DNA from 3 places in the Agrobacterium sp. 10T429 genome. Region 3 is predicted to be linked to each of the others. Evidence: predicted binding sites of a transcription regulator. Region 3 holds the regulator's gene; each other region holds the start of a gene.
What was found. Region 3 encodes PhoB, which activates phosphate uptake and scavenging genes when phosphate is short. Its sites were predicted from a motif close to TGTCATNNANCTGTCAT; they were not measured.
Positions count from the first base shown of each region.

Region 1: the regulator PhoB is predicted to act here: its motif matches at 3,721-3,737, upstream of AC1DCP_RS08445 (bifunctional 2',3'-cyclic-nucleotide 2'-phosphodiesterase/3'-nucleotidase).
Region 2: the regulator PhoB is predicted to act here: its motif matches at 2,670-2,686, upstream of AC1DCP_RS05625 (ceramide glucosyltransferase).

Region 1 covers NZ_JBFTGV010000002.1:697,163-702,438, reverse strand. Annotated here, with positions in the region: gene AC1DCP_RS08455 (LysR family transcriptional regulator) at 1-856, shown strand, start outside; gene AC1DCP_RS08450 (DUF2087 domain-containing protein) at 1,057-1,608, shown strand; gene AC1DCP_RS08445 (bifunctional 2',3'-cyclic-nucleotide 2'-phosphodiesterase/3'-nucleotidase) at 1,654-3,642, opposite strand; gene AC1DCP_RS08440 (PilZ domain-containing protein) at 3,857-4,192, opposite strand; gene AC1DCP_RS08435 (DUF1203 domain-containing protein) at 4,291-4,758, opposite strand; gene AC1DCP_RS08430 (DUF4344 domain-containing metallopeptidase) at 4,921-5,276, shown strand, end outside.
Region 2 covers NZ_JBFTGV010000002.1:128,249-133,524, reverse strand. Annotated here, with positions in the region: gene AC1DCP_RS05650 (VOC family protein) at 1-145, opposite strand, end outside; gene AC1DCP_RS05645 (cold-shock protein) at 336-914, shown strand; gene AC1DCP_RS05640 (DUF192 domain-containing protein) at 914-1,399, shown strand; gene AC1DCP_RS05635 (BON domain-containing protein) at 1,459-1,707, opposite strand; gene AC1DCP_RS05630 (DUF982 domain-containing protein) at 1,919-2,188, shown strand; gene AC1DCP_RS05625 (ceramide glucosyltransferase) at 2,772-3,914, shown strand; gene AC1DCP_RS05620 (hypothetical protein) at 4,152-4,859, opposite strand; gene AC1DCP_RS05615 (hypothetical protein) at 4,885-5,217, opposite strand.
Region 3 covers NZ_JBFTGV010000001.1:354,298-359,573, forward strand. Annotated here, with positions in the region: gene pstB (phosphate ABC transporter ATP-binding protein PstB) at 1-769, shown strand, start outside; gene phoU (phosphate signaling complex protein PhoU) at 868-1,593, shown strand; gene phoB (phosphate regulon transcriptional regulator PhoB) at 1,625-2,308, shown strand; gene AC1DCP_RS01745 (GcrA family cell cycle regulator) at 2,608-3,141, opposite strand; gene AC1DCP_RS01750 (aspartate aminotransferase family protein) at 3,572-4,774, shown strand; gene argF (ornithine carbamoyltransferase) at 4,830-5,276, shown strand, end outside.

The DNA of each region.
Region 1 (5,276 bases), on a different contig from region 3:
CACCATCGCCAATCTCGAGGCGCAGCTTGAAGTCAGCCTGTTCGAGCGCAATGGCGTACGCCAGCCTCGATTGACGGACGAGGGTCGCGCCATGCTGGAAGATGCAAGGCGCATCGTGGCCGGTCTGCAGGAAATGCGTGCGCGCGCCAAGGGTTTGAAGCAGGGGCTGGAGGCCGAGCTTTCTGTCGCCATCAGCACCATGGTGCCGGCGGAAGCCGTCGTTGCGGTGCTTCGCGATTTTCGCAAGGAATTCCCCACCGTTACCCTCAGCCTCAATGTGGGTGAGTTGGGCATGGTGATGGATATGGTGCTCTCCCGCAAGGCTGGGATTGGCATCGGCGGGGCGCTGTTGCGCCAGGATGACGAACTCGTCGTCGAAAAGGTCGGCCATTCCTTCATGCTGCCGGTCGTCGCCGCCGATCATCCACTGGCACAGATCGAGAGGCCGCTGGTTCTGGGCGATGTCCGCGAGGAGGTCCAGCTCGTCGTCACCGATGCGTCGGGGCTGACCAAGGGGCGCGATTTCAACGTGCTGTCCTACAAGACATGGCGGGTCAGCGACATTGCCACGAAATACCAGCTCATCAAGGGCGGTCTCGGCTGGGGCGGTCTGCCCGCATCGATCGTGCGCAACGACCTGACCAATGGCAGCCTGAAGGCACTTGATCTCGAAGCTTATGAGCAGGGCGAATATCCGATCTTTGCGCTGCGCCGGGTGGATTCACCCGCCGGTCCCGCTGGCCAGTGGCTTGCCACGGCCTTTCAGCAGCGTCTGTCGGCATGCCCGAACCAGAAGGATTTCAACAGGATAATTGCCGGAGGCAAACAGCGGACTATTTCTGTCGCCGCTGAGTGACATGGGTTGACTGAGTGACCAATTGACGAAGGTGAATGGCCTGCCTTATACAGGAAACACGGTCAGCAGTTCACCGAGGCATCGCCGTCCCGCAAGGGAAGCTAAACCTGCATTTTGAAAGATTGACAGCACTTATCCCGTGCCTAGTCGGAAGCCGGCGATCAGCGACACCTCTTCGGAATGGCACTCGAGGGTAAGTCATGCCACGTTCGATCTTTTCCATTGATATCGCCGACCTCTCCACCTTTGCCAAATCGCTAAGCGAACAAATCGGCAGGCTGGACCGCCAGCCAAGCCATGTGGAGATGCTCAATCTCCTGAGCCGGGCTGCCGGGTTTCGCAACTTTCAGCATCTGCGCGCCGCGCGCACGCCACCCGTAGCAAGTGGCTTGCCGCCATCGCAGACACGACCGGAGACAATGCCTGCCAATGAGGGCAGGGTGCTGAAGACCGCGCGGACTGTCGATGCTGCCGGTAGATTGGTGCAATGGCCGGCCCGCCGCTCCCAGCAGGAACTGTGCCTCTGGTATCTGTGGGCAAGAATCCCAGCCGGTCGCAGTTTCTCAGAGCGCGAATTCAGCAGCTTTCTCGATGGTCTGCACCTGTTTGGAGATGCCGCGATGCTGCGGCGTGACATGGCGGGTCTCCGGCTCATCCGCCGTAATCGCGATGGCAGCGACTATCAACGCATCGAGCAGAAGCCACCGCCGGAACTGCCACTGCTGTTGCGTATCGTGAGTGACCGCAATTGAGTAAATGCCCTCCCGGCCGATGAAACGCCGGGAGGGCTGCAAGCTCTAGAGAACGAGGCGGAACTTTGCGAAACCTTCGGCGCCGTCGCCGGCATCCTCGATTTTTGCGCCCTTGATGTCAGCCGCGTAATTGCGACCCTTCGGACCAGTCTCGAAGATGGCGGTCGTATTGGCAACTGGGGCGAAGGACCAGTTGGCATCCGCCGACGGGTTAATGGTGCCCTGATCGATGATATAGCGCACGATCACGTCGCGGTTGGTGTCGGGCGCCACGAAGATCACCTTGTCGGCGGCGATATCGGGGAATTTTCCGCCGCCGCTTGCACGGTAATTGTTGGTCGCCACCACGAATTTCTGCTCGGGGTCGATCGGCTTGCCATCGAATTGCAGATTGACGATGCGGTTGCTGTCGGGATTGACGGCCTTGCCGTCCTTGTCGAACTTTGCCGGTTTGGAAATGTCGATCTGGTAGGTGACACCGTCGATGACGTCGAAATTATAGGACGGAAAATCCGCGTTTAGGAGCGGCGCATCCTTTGCGCCGGCCTCGACCGTGTTGAACATGCCGGCGGACATTTCCAGCCAGTTCTTCACCTGCGCACCGTTGATCAGCACCGCCTGCACCGTGTTGGGGTAGAGGTAGAGATCGGCGACGTTCTTGATGGCGATGTCACCGGCAGGGACATCGGTGTAATAATCCGCACCACCGCGACCGCCAGACTTGAAGGGCGCTGCTGCCGAAAGCACGGGCAGATCCTTATATTGCCCTTCCTTCAGCATGTCCTTGATGTACCACGTCTGGGCATTGGAGACGATCTGCACGGACGGGTCGTCGGCCACCAGCGCAAAGTAGGAATAGAGTGGCGCCGATGTCTTGCCGACCGGGCGACGCACATAGGCGAGCGCCGCTTCGTGATCTGCCTTGGCGGCGGCTATGACCTCCGGTTTGTCCGTGACATCTGCAACGACCTTGCGATTGTCGTCGCGGTGGTAGATCGGCCGGGCCTCGGAGGTGAAATCGACGATCTTCCAGCTTTTGCCGTCCTTTTCGAGCAGAAGGTCAATGAGGCCCATATGCGAGCCCCAGAAACCGGCCATCACGGCCGGCTTGCCCATCAGGGTACCCTTGACCGCATCCGCACCCTCGATGCCGTCCCATGTCTTTGGACCGGGGAAGACCAGATGCTGGTGACCAGTGAAGATGGCGTCAATACCTTCCACGCCCGCCAGATAAAGCGAGGCGTTTTCCATGCGATCGGTCTGGCCCTTGCCATCGATGCCGGAATGGGAAAGCGCGATGACGATATCGGCACCTTCTTCCTTCATGACCGGAACCCAGGCTTTAGCCGCCTCGACGATATCGCGCGTCTGGGCCTTGCCCTCCAGATTCTTGGAATCCCACATCATGATCTGCGGCGGCACGAAACCGATGATACCGACCTTGACCGGGCTGGTTACGCCTGCACCATCGCGGATCTGTTTCTCGAGGATGACGTAAGGCTTGAAGAACAGCTCATCCTGCTTGGGATCGGAAGCCAGCTGACCCTTGGTGAGGTTGGCGCAGACATAAGGGAAACCGGCGCCCGCCAGCGTATTGGACATATAGTCGAGGCCGTAATTGAATTCGTGGTTGCCAAGCGTGCCGCAATCATAGCCAAGGACATTCATGGCGTTGATGACGGGATGCTTGTCGCCGGCCTTCATGCCGCGCTCATAGGCGATGTAATCGCCGAGCGGATTGCCCTGCAGGAAGTCGCCATTGTCCACCAGCATCGAGTTTCCGGCCTCGGCACGGATGGCGCCGATGATCGAAGCGGTGCGCGCCAGACCCATCGTGTCGTTCGGTTTGTCGGCGTAATAATCATAGGGAAAGACGTGAACGTGGATGTCAGTCGTTTCCATGATGCGCAGATGCGCCTGGTTGGCTGCGGCGCGCGCGGCGAAGGGATGCAACAGCACCAGAGCCGAAGAGGCGGCGATGCCACCCAGAAGCGAACGGCGAGTGATGGGGTGGAGAGCGAGAAGCGACGACATGGGAACTCCTTCGTATGAAGCTTGCTCTGTCAGGAAAACGACAAGGTAGAAGCAATCCCCGAGGAGTCCATCATCAAAATGACAAGCCCGTGACGGACGGGCCAGTTTTCAACCGTTTGATAAATTTTTTGTCACAAGGTGGCCGCGCGCGCATGGTGCGCTTCGGGAATGCGCTATGTCCGGTCTGCGCATTCCCCTTGTCGGAAACGTCTGCTTAGCGGGCGAGAGTCGGTTTTACTTCTTCGTGGAAGAAGCGGAAATAAGACGACAGCTGTGCCAGCGTGTTGGTGGAAAGTTTGAGTTGCAGGCCGAGCCGGTTCATGTGCTGCCATTGCACGACACCCTCGATGAAACCCAGATCTTCACTCTGCACCTTCACCCGGCTTCCCTTGGCGGCAGCGAAAGGTCCGTCCAGTTCGAGCGCCATGCCGGTGGCGGACAGGTCCACCACGCGGCCTCGGGTCGACTGGCTGAAATAGTGCACGGTCGCGTAGATCCGGGTCTTGCTACGGGTCGCAGTGCGGGTCGCCATATTGAGGTTGTTTGTCATTTCGCTACTCAAATCAATTGTTTCCGATGCTTGCATCATGACGTAGAAAGTTTGAGAGCCGTTTAGCCGTTTGCTTAAAATTGCAAGTAATCGCGCGATTATGCTGTGTCGATACGGCACTGGTAGCAATTGTTGCGGGCGGAGCGCACATGCACATAAGCGACGTCTGCCCGCTCCAGAAGATGCGCTGCGCGTGAAAGGATTTCGTCCGTCGCCGTCACCGCTCCGGTGCCGTAGACGATGCGGTCGTCAGTGCCATAACCGCGAACGATATAATCGGGGCTGTTAAGCATCGGGGGAAGGGCATCCGTCTGCGGATAGTGCTCACAGGCCTCAGCGTGAAGAAAGACTGGCCCCGTTTCCGCATAGGGCTGGAGCGAAGGGAAGGGCCGGTAGGCGAGGATCAGCATTCCTTCGCCTTCATTAATCTGGGAAAGGCAATGGCGGCACGGCATGCCGCCTGGAGAAATGGCCTTTTCCGGCGGGTTGCCATAGGCGTCGGCGGCTCCCGCCCGGAAAGCTTCAGCTTCCTTAGCCGGCATTGCTGTAAAGACGAGATCGGTCATGGCGAGGTCCTTCTGTTGGGATCGGCGTTGCTTCTTTGCAGCTATGATCCCGAAACAGACCTCTATCCACCCGATTCTTGACGGGTGATGCAACCAGCCCATTGCGTGACTCGTTAGCATCGGGAATCAGTGGCGCTCCTCGATCCCGGAAGGTCTGATTTTATGTTCCGTCGTTTTCTGGCCGCCGTTCCGCTGGCTTTCGTTTCTTTGACGGTTCCGATCGACACGCAGGCGCAGGTCGCCTCCGGTCTCGATGGCCTGTCCGACGATCAGCTCCAGCAGGCGGTCAATTTCGTCATCGGCAATGCGATCTTCTCGCTTTATCACGAGGGTGCACGCATGCTGATCTCGGATTTCGGCGCGCCGGAGACCGGCAGCGCGCAAGCAGCTGCCGATCAGCTGGCGGGCACGCTCATCCTTCAGGCCAACGAGGAATGGCTTGATACCGCACTCGTCAACGCTACCGACAGCTGGTATCTGGCGCGCGAGACGGAGGCTTTGCCCCAGCACGAAGCACC
Region 2 (5,276 bases), on a different contig from region 3:
CGTCGCGCGCTGCAAGAAAAACCAGAGTGAAACGGCCTTTTTCGTTTTCGATCCGGCGTATTTCCTCGAGACCCATCAGGTCGCAATAGAATTTCATTGATTCGCCAAGGTCTTTGACGCGAACCATCGTGTGCAGATACCGCATTTTCTTCCTCTCCAATACGCTTTTCCGGGCCATAAACGCATGATCGCAAGCCCCGGACAAGGGCGGCGACATAAAAGCAGCTACGCAAATCAAAAACTAGGGCTTGCGTGGAACCGTTACCAAGATGTTAATCTGGTACACAGGAATCAGTTGACCGGTGTGTGGCGCGTAATCGAGGGGTTGGCAGGATATGGCTGATAGGATGTCATCGAAAACGATAGTCGATGTCGAGGACCTTTCGGCCGATGCCGTGGACCTGACCGAAATCACCGGCGCGGTGAAATGGTTCGACGTTGCCAAGGGTTTCGGCTTTATCGTGCCTGACAACGGCATGCAGGACGTGCTGCTGCATGTCTCCTGCCTGCGCCGCGATGGGTATCAGACCATTCTCGAGGGTACACGCATCGTTGCCCTCATCCAGCGGCGTGACCGCGGCTTTCAGGCCTTCCGCATCCTGTCGATGGATCAGTCCACCGCCGTTCACCCGTCGCAGCTGCCGCCGGTGCGCACCCATGTGCAGGTTACGCCGTCAAGCGGGCTTGAGCGTGCAATCGTCAAGTGGTTCAACCGCACCAAGGGTTTCGGCTTCTTGACGCGCGGCGAAGGCACGGAAGATATTTTCGTGCATATGGAGACGCTGCGCCGTTTCGGCCTCACGGAACTGCGTCCGGGCCAGGTGGTGCTGGTGCGCTTTGGCGATGGCGACAAGGGTTTGATGGCGGCGGAAATCCACCCCGACAACCCGACCCCGATCGGGATGTCGCACTGATGGCCGCTGTGTTTCGCAACTTGATGAAGAGCGCCGTTCTGGCGCTTCTTTTTTTCACGCTCTCAAGCGCAGCACAGGCTCAACAGCAGCAGACGTTTCAATCCGAACCGCTGACGATAGAGACCGCCTCCGGAGAAACCCACGAATTTGTTGCGGAACTGGCGCTGGACAACGCCCAGCGCGAACAGGGCCTTATGTTTCGCAAGTCCATGCCGCTTGGAAGCGGTATGCTGTTCGATTTCGGCAAGGAGCGGGACGTGGCCATGTGGATGAGGAATACTCTCATTCCGCTCGACATGGTGTTTATCGCCCGGGACGGGCGCATAACCCATATCCACGAAAACGCCGTGCCACATTCAGAAGCGATCATCAGCTCCCGTGGGTCGGTCAAATTCGTGCTTGAACTGAATGGCGGCACTGCCAAACGCTACGGCATCAAACCGGGCGATGTGGTTCGCAGTGCACAAATCGGCAACCGGAAATGACATTGCCGCGTTACTGCGTCTGAAAAGGCCGAACGACGTTTCGCCCGGCCGGCAAGATCTCAGTAGACCGGCTCGATATGGCTCAAAATCCGGCAATTGGAAATAGATGCGGCAAGATTGATGGCAATGTCGATTGCCTCGACCGAATCCGCCGTCCCTTCGAGATAGATCACGTCATTTTCGACGGTTGCGGAAATCCGCGACTTCTCGAGACCGTTTTCGAAAGCCAATGCAGAGGTGATGGCCTCGCATACACCCGCCATGCGGTCTCCAAAGAAGCTTTCCTGAATGCCTGACAAATTGAACATGTGCGTTCTCCTTCTTGGCTATTACAACGCCCGAATCACGGTTTTGTTCATCTCCGGTTCATCAATTCGTTCATCTTCCATTCATCTTGGCAAATTGGAACCCCCTGCCCGATCACATTTTAGGTGATCGGGAACCATTTCGTGAGGTGAGCATTTCGCGCATGGGAGTGAAATCTGCCGTCAAGGCGCATGAAACAGGGAGGAGAATGACATGCTGATTAACAAAACGGAGCCGTGTCACCACGCCTCGTGGATGAAGCCGGTGGCTATCCACCTGCCGCTATCCGCAGCGGTGGAAATCTACAGCCCTCTGGTGGCGCTGGACATGCTGATGTACCGCTGGCCGGACGAACACGGACCGGAATATGAGGACGCGCGCAGGAACTGTCTCGATGCTATCGCCGGAAAATGCGACATCGAAAAAGCGCGGGAATCGTTTCTGGTCGCAAGCAGCCACGCGCATATTCTGAACATCCACTAGGTCGTCACGCGGAAGGCTTTGTGAATATTATAGACTAAATATCAGACACTTACGGTGATGACAATCGGATGAGCGGCAAGTCGATCTGCAGTCATCAACTCACCTCCAGAGGTCAAAACAACGGGCAATCCACCTGCGTGGATCGCCCGTTTGATTGAAGCCTGAGCTTCGTCCTATTCAAATGGCCGGGCGCACAGGGATCGGGAGGTTGCTGTGAGATACACCGTCTTAATTTTCCCCATGCACCGGCAGTCAATACTCGGATAGATTTCTGTCTTACAATCGGTGTTTCGACGTGACTATTCCTGATAGCGCGACACGCCCGCTTCGTCGTTATGGCATTCAACCAGGCAAACGACCGTCTCCCCTAGCGAAGAGGTAGTCTGCAAAAACCGTTCACGCTTTCTCGGTAACAAACGCGGCATCGACCCGTGCGCCAGGGGCGCATGAACGACCGAAGTCGGATCCTGCCTGCGGAACATGACATGTAACTGTCATGCAAACGTTATAATCCGCAATGACGAATTCCATGGAATCGGTTGGCGGGTAAACCGCTGAAAGCTTGGGAGTGGAACTGGCCAGCATGGAAACTGTTTTTGCCCTTTGCGCAATTCTGCTCCTCGCCTTCAATCTTCTCGGCGTCGTTCTGGCAGGCTGGCGGCTGAAAAGATGCGATACGGACAACGCACTTGTCCGGCAGAAACCGCCGGTATCACTGGTGGTGCCGCTGCGCGGCATCGAAACTTTCACACCGCTGACGCTGTCGCGCGCCTTCCAGCTCAACTGGCCGGACTATGAGCTTCTGTTCTGCGTCGCCGACGAGTTCGATCCCGTGATCGAGGAAGTGCGCAAGGCAAGCGCGGCCTTCCCCGCAGTTTCAGCGCAATTGCTCATCGGCGATGATCGCATCAGCGCCAATCCCAAACTGAACAATTGCGTCAAGGGCTGGCGTGCTGCTCGGCACGAATGGGTCATTCTGGCCGATTCCAATGTTTTGATGCCGCAATCCTATATCGAAACCATGATGTCGGCCTGGCGGCCGGATAGCGGACTGGTCTGCTCGCCACCGCTCGGCTCCCGGCCGGATGGCTTCTGGGCGCATGTGGAATGCGCCTTCCTCAACGGCTCGCAAGGCCGCTGGCAATATGCGGCGGAAGCCATCGGCATGGGCTTCGCGCAGGGCAAATCGATGTTGTGGAACAAGCCGTTCCTGGAAGAGCGCGGCGGCATCCGCGCGCTCGCCGCCGAAATCGCCGAAGATGCCGCTTCCACGAAGCTGGTCAGAAATGCCGGTCGCAAGGTACACCTGGTGTCGGCCCCGTTCGAGCAGCCGCTCGGACAGCGCCATGCCGGTGAGATATGGTCGCGGCAGACCCGCTGGGCGCGGCTGCGGCGCGTCACCTTCCCGCAATATTTCGCCCCGGAAATCCTCACCGGCGCGCTTCCCCCGCTCCTCTTCGCACTCGCTGCCGCCGCTGCCGCCGATGTGAACCTTGCCGTCACCGCGATTGCCGTACTCGCCATCATGTATGGCCCGGAACTGGCGCTCGCAGCTCTCAACCGGTGGCCGGTATCACTCTATACCCTTCCGGCAATGGTCGCGCGGGATGTCATCATGCCATTCGTCTGGGTACGCAGCTGGATCGGCAGCGCGGTTGCATGGCGCGGCAATGTCATGACGATCGGCACGGCCGAAAGCACATTGGCCGGACCTTCAGCGGACTGAACGGAAGCTATTATTTGAAAGGGTTACACCGACAAGCGAATGTTTCGCTTTAAATGGTCGGAGTGGAGAGATTCGAAATCGACTATGTCGTTGAATTTCAACACTTATTTCCAGCACTTTGTAGGCTTGTAATGCACTCTTGTTTGTAACGAACAGGCTTCGATCATCCGCTATTTGTTTTGGTTGAGCAACATAAATTTTCAGTTTTATATTTAGACGATAAACCGGAGGAGACACCTAAGAGGTCGTGAACATTGCTATAACCAGAGCGATCAATTTCTGGATCGCCATCTTAGCTGTTTCGTCTGCAACTTTTTTTCCTAGCCAATTCAGCGAAGGAAGAAGGACGCGTAGAACTAGTCCGCCGTCCGCCTGATCCGCTTTAATAAGCGCTCGGCCTGCCTCAAGTTCAGCCAATCGTTGACTTGCTTCAGGTCCGTTAAATTCGATCAGCGCGTTGTTTCCGCGCAAGTCTTTGATGGTTATGGCCATTTGCTCATCAAGCTCACGGAAAGCAATGGAAAGCGGATCGAGTTTTATGATATTGTGAGACTGAACAGGTCCACTCGTTATTCCTACAAGTGCGTTGCCATCCTCGCTAGACAGCGCTTGGCCATTCTCATCTACGGTGCTGAAAATTCCTCGTTCTGCCTGTATCAATTCATGAAGATGAGTCCCTTGAGCCAGCGCAATTTCTTCAGCTCGCTCGATACCCTTCCCGGTTAAAGAATATGATCCTTCACCGCTCAATAGCCTCATCCCCTTCAGCAGACCATCAGCGGCGAGAATTTCAACAGCTTCATATATCCAGCTTCCCGGGTGGCTTGCCCTAACTAAAGCGGCTGCCTCCGCCGGATCCTTGTTGACGCTAGTATCCGCCCCAACTGACACGGCAAAGTTTAGCAGAACAAGTTCTTTGAACTCACGAAAACTGATGCTGATCATGCCTAGAATGCCTTTAATTTGAAGCTTAAAATGTAGATTCCGGGAGACAGGTTATCGAACCGAAGCCAGTCTTCTCGTTATATGTTCCCAAGGCTTCAGCGACAGCCTTCAGTTCCACTTTCTGGCTGTCGCACCCACGTTTTGAAAGTCCTCGCGCTGCTTCTTTCTCGTCACTTCCAATTGCGTGAATCAGCCGGTAGGTCTCAGTTGATACCCCGGAACCTTGAGTGGACGACGCATCACTCGGACGCGAGTTTGGCGGCGTCATCTTTGACAATGCAAAAATTGCGACGAAGATTATCGCAATGCCTAAGAAGACCCTCCCGAATCCGGGCTTCTTCTCATGGTAATCTGTCATGTGCCTGTCTCCCCACACCCGCATCACCCTTCGCACATTTCACGGCCTCACAAGCCGCG
Region 3 (5,276 bases):
AATGAATGAAGTCTCATACAAGATGATCGGCAAGGATGTTTCGGTTTATTACGGCGAAAAGCGCGCGCTTTACGACGTGAACCTCAATGTCCGCGAAAACACGGTGACTGCACTTATCGGCCCGTCCGGTTGCGGTAAATCCACTTTCCTGCGCACCTTGAACCGCATGAACGACACGATCGACGGTTGCCGGGTCACCGGCAAGATCACGCTCGATACCGACGATATCTACGATCAGCAGATCGACGTCGTGGAACTGCGTGCCCGCGTCGGCATGGTGTTCCAGAAGCCGAACCCGTTTCCGAAGACGATTTATGAGAACATCGCCTACGGCCCGCGTATCCACGGTCTCGCCCGCAACAAGGCGGATATGGACCAGATCGTCGAGCATAGCCTGCAGAAAGCGGGTCTCTGGAACGAGGTGAAGGATCGTTTGCTGGAATCCGGCACGGGCCTCTCCGGTGGCCAGCAGCAGCGTCTGTGCATCGCACGCGCGGTTGCCGTCAGCCCGGAAGTGATCCTGATGGACGAGCCGTGCTCGGCGTTGGATCCGATCGCGACTGCGAAGGTCGAGGAACTCATCCACGAACTGCGCACCAACTACACCATCGTCATCGTCACGCACTCCATGCAGCAGGCGGCGCGCGTTTCCCAGCGTACGGCCATGTTCCATCTTGGTCACCTTGTCGAAGAAAACGAAACCGACAAGATGTTCACCAATCCGGACGACCAGCGCACGCAGGACTACATCATGGGCCGCTTCGGCTGATCCCCGGCCGGTGCTTTATCGTAACCGTACAAGACTGGTGCCTCTGCCGTGCCCCGCTGTTGGGCACGCGCATGCAGGCCAAGCCGGAGGAATAGACCATGACACAGACAACGACCCATTCGCATATCCTGTCTGCCTATGACGACGAACTGAAGTTTCTGACGCGCCGCATCGCCGAAATGGGCGGTCTTGCCGAGCAGATGTGCGGTGACGCCGTGCGCGCACTCGTCAATTCCGATGCTGCGCTCGCGCAGAAGGTCATTTCGGACGATACCATTCTCGACCATGCTGAGCGCGAAATTGGCGACAAGGCGATCGTAACCATCGCCAAGCGTCAGCCGATGGCGGCAGACCTTCGCGAGATCATCGGCACCCTGCGTATCGCCGCCGATCTCGAACGCGTCGGCGATCTTGGCAAGAACACGGCCAAGCGCGTTATCGCTGTCGCCGGCACCGGCGTTCCGCGCAAGCTCGCCCGCGGCATCGAGCATCTGTCCGACCTGGCGCTGGTGCAGCTCAAGGAAGTCCTCGACGTCTATTCCACGCGTTCCGCCGAAAAGGCCAATGCGATCCGTGAACGCGACGAGGAAATCGATGCCATGTACACGTCGCTCTTCCGGGAGCTTCTGACCTACATGATGGAAGACCCGCGCAACATCACCACCTGCACGCATCTTCTGTTCTGCGCCAAGAACATCGAGCGTATCGGCGATCATGCGACGAATATCGCAGAGACGATCTATTACATGACCACTGGCAGCCAGCCGGAGGGCGAGCGTCCGAAGGACGACAGTTCCAACACGCTTGGTTCGGTGACCGAGTAACAGACAAGCAGAAGCTTGCGGAGTTCAGCATATGGTGCCCAAGATTGCAGTTGTGGAAGACGAGGAAGCGCTGAGCGTCCTGCTTCGTTACAATCTCGAGGCTGAGGGATACGACGTCGACACGATACCCCGTGGCGATGAGGCGGAAATCAGGCTGCAGGAGCGCATTCCGGATCTTCTCATCCTGGACTGGATGTTGCCCGGTGTCTCCGGTATCGAACTGTGCCGGCGCTTGAGAATGCGGCCGGAAACAGAACGCCTGCCCATCATCATGCTGACGGCGCGTGGCGAAGAGAGCGAACGGGTTCGCGGTCTCGCTACCGGCGCTGACGATTATGTCGTCAAGCCGTTCTCGACGCCGGAACTCATGGCCCGGGTCAAGGCCATGTTGCGCCGGGCCCGTCCGGAGGTTCTGTCGTCGGTGCTCAAATGCGGCGATATCGAACTGGACCGCGAGACCCATCGCGTTCACCGCAAAAGCCGCGAAGTGCGCCTCGGCCCGACGGAATTCCGCTTGCTGGAATTCCTGATGACGTCGCCGGGTCGGGTGTTTTCCCGCTCGCAATTGCTGGATGGCGTCTGGGGTCATGATATCTATGTCGACGAGCGTACTGTCGATGTGCATGTCGGACGTCTGCGCAAGGCCCTGAATTTCTCGCACATGCAGGATGTCATCCGCACGGTGCGTGGTGCGGGATATTCGATGGAAGCCTGAGCGATGCGGAACCAGATAGTTTCGCTGGCGAAGTAGTGCACCAAAAAATCAGGAAGCCCGAAATCTGAAACGATTTCGGGCTTTTTCAATATGAATATCCGCCAAACTCGATGCCATTGTCCGTTTTGACCGGAGGAGATCGGCGGCGCGTTGAAATCCGGATTGAAGGGTCACGCCCGATGGTAAGGGGAAAGGGTGAGGCCTGCCATCAAGCCGCCCAGAAAGCGGCTTTATTTTTGTCATAAAAAAACGGGCCCGAAGGCCCGTAATTTTTGAGTGCTGAATGCGTGCCGCAACACTCAAGCCTTGCGGCGCTCGCTCACCGGCTGGTAGGCGAGTTTCGCATGGAACTTGCAATAGGGCGAAGATTCCAGCGCTTCACAACCGCAGAAATGGAAGTCGTCCTTCAGCGGATCGCCAACCGGCCATTTGCAGGTGCGCTCGGTCAGTTCCGTCAGCGTCAGGCGACGGGAAATCGGCGTGACAACGTTCTTGGAAGGAACGTAATCGAGAACCTGCGCGGTCTCGATATCGATCTCCTCGTGCAGCGCCGTTGCCGCGTTCGAACGGGTGAGGATGCGTGCCGGTGCCGCGTTGACGCGACCTGCGAAAGTCGTCGCACGCGGGGCAGGGGCAGCGGTGCGCTTCGGCGCGGAGCGTGCCGAAGTCACTGGACCGCCAGCCTTGACGCGTCCCGGCAGATTGAGACGATGGACCTTGCCGATCACGGCATTACGGCTGACGCCGCCCAGCTGCGCTGCAATCTGGCTGGCGCTAAGGCCCTCGGACCACAATTTCTTGAGCTTTTCGACTCGTTCGTCTGTCCAGTTCATGCCGCTTCTCCGCTTGTCGCGTGTATTTTCGGCAGAATCCCTCTCCGTCTCGCGCGCATGCCGCAAGCGTGGTTTCCGCCTGATTTTCGGTGACTAGTTCCGCCGCAATGCAGTCTAGTAATTAGCGATTAACCTAGTGCCAGCCCGACTCCGTGGCAAGAGTCGCGGGAATCATCTGGAATCGATTTTCCGGTTTTCCCCAACTTGCTGGCGTATTGAGTCTGAAAGGCAACACCTTGGGGCTGGCCCGCCGCCGCATACTAGTGCTTGAGAAGCCCGGGAAACGCTGACTTTTGTTGACATCGGCAAACGAAGTGACAATAGTGCCCCTGCCGCCGCAAGGCGGCATTTTGATTTTCAGGCGAGGGATAACCCCGCAAGCCTATTGACAACAGTTTGACAGCGCATCTGCGCAAGGAGTGATACAGCCATGGCCGAAGCCGGCGCGCCATTGTTTGATACGTTTTCAAGAGCCCCCTTGCGCTTCGAGCGCGGTGAGGGTGTATGGCTGTTCACGGAAAGCGGCGAGCGATATCTGGATTTTGCGGCCGGTGTTGCTGTCAACTCGCTGGGCCACGCCCATCCTCACCTCGTTGATGCGATCAAGACGCAGGCCGAGAAGGTCTGGCACGTCTCGAACCTTTATGAAGTACCGGGACAGGAAAAACTCGCCAGGCGCCTGACGGAAGCGACTTTCGCGGACAAGGTATTCTTCACAAATTCAGGCGCGGAAGCCCTGGAATGCGCCATCAAGACCGCCCGCCGTTATCACTATACCAAGGGCCATCCGGAGAAGTTCCGCATCGTGTCCTTCGAAGGCGCTTTCCATGGCCGTACACTGGCGACGATCGCCGCGGGTGGCCAGCAGAAATACCTCGAAGGTTTCGGTCCCAAGGTCGAAGGTTTCGATCAGGTTCCGTTCGGTGATGTCGATGCCCTCAAGGCCGTCATCACGGCTGAGACTGCAGCACTTCTGATCGAGCCCATCCAGGGCGAGGGCGGCATTCGCTCGCCCAGCAAGGAATTCCTGCAAATTCTGCGCGGATTGTGCGACGAGCACGGCCTGCTGCTGATTTTCGATGAGGTCCAGACGGGTGTCGGCCGCACAGGCAAGCTGTTTGCTTATGAACATACCGGTGTTGCGCCCGATATCATGGCGGTCGCCAAGGGTATCGGTGGCGGTTTCCCGCTCGGCGCATGCCTTGCCACGGCAGATGCCGCTTCCGGCATGACGGCGGGCGTACATGGCACCACCTATGGCGGCAACCCGCTGGCCATGGCAGTCGGCAATGCCGTGCTTGACGTCGTTCTCTCCGAAGGTTTTCTCGAGAAGGTCCGTGACGTCGCGCTGGTCTTCCGGCAGGGTCTGGCCTCGCTCAAGGACCGTTATCCTGACGTGATCGACGAAATTCGCGGCGAAGGCCTGCTTCTGGGCATCAAGGCGAAGATTCCTTCGGGCGAATTGCTGCAGGCCATGCGCGCAGAGCATCTGCTTGGCGTGCCTGCGGGCGACAATGTCATCCGTCTTCTGCCGCCGCTCGTCACCACGGCGGAAGAGGCCCGTGAGGGTCTTGCACGTATCGACGCGGCTGCCGCTTCCCTGACGGTTGCGAAACAGGCAAAAAGCGCCTGAAAAAATCAAGAGCGGGCCTCTCTTCAGGGGGCTCGCAAGCATGGGACAGATTAGAATGGGTTCACCAAAACATTTTCTGGACCTCTCGGCCGTCGGGTCGGAGGATCTGCGGACAATTCTTGATGATGCGCGCACGCGCAAGATTGCCACCAAAACCGGCACGGCGGAAAAGCCGCTTGCCGGCAAGATGCTGGCAATGATTTTCGAAAAACCGTCCACACGCACCCGCGTCTCCTTCGATGTCGGCATGCGCCAGCTCGGCGGTGAGACCCTTTTCCTGTCGGGCACGGAAATGCAGCTGGGCCGCGCGGAAACGATTGGCGATACGGCCAAGGTGCTGTCGCGCTATGTCGATGCCATCATGATCCGCACCACGGATCACTCGCGTCTGCTCGAGCTTGCCGAACACGCCACCGTGCCTGTTATCAATGGCCTGACGGACGACACGCATCCCTGCCAGATCATGGCGGATATATTGACGTTCGAGGAACATCGCGGCCCG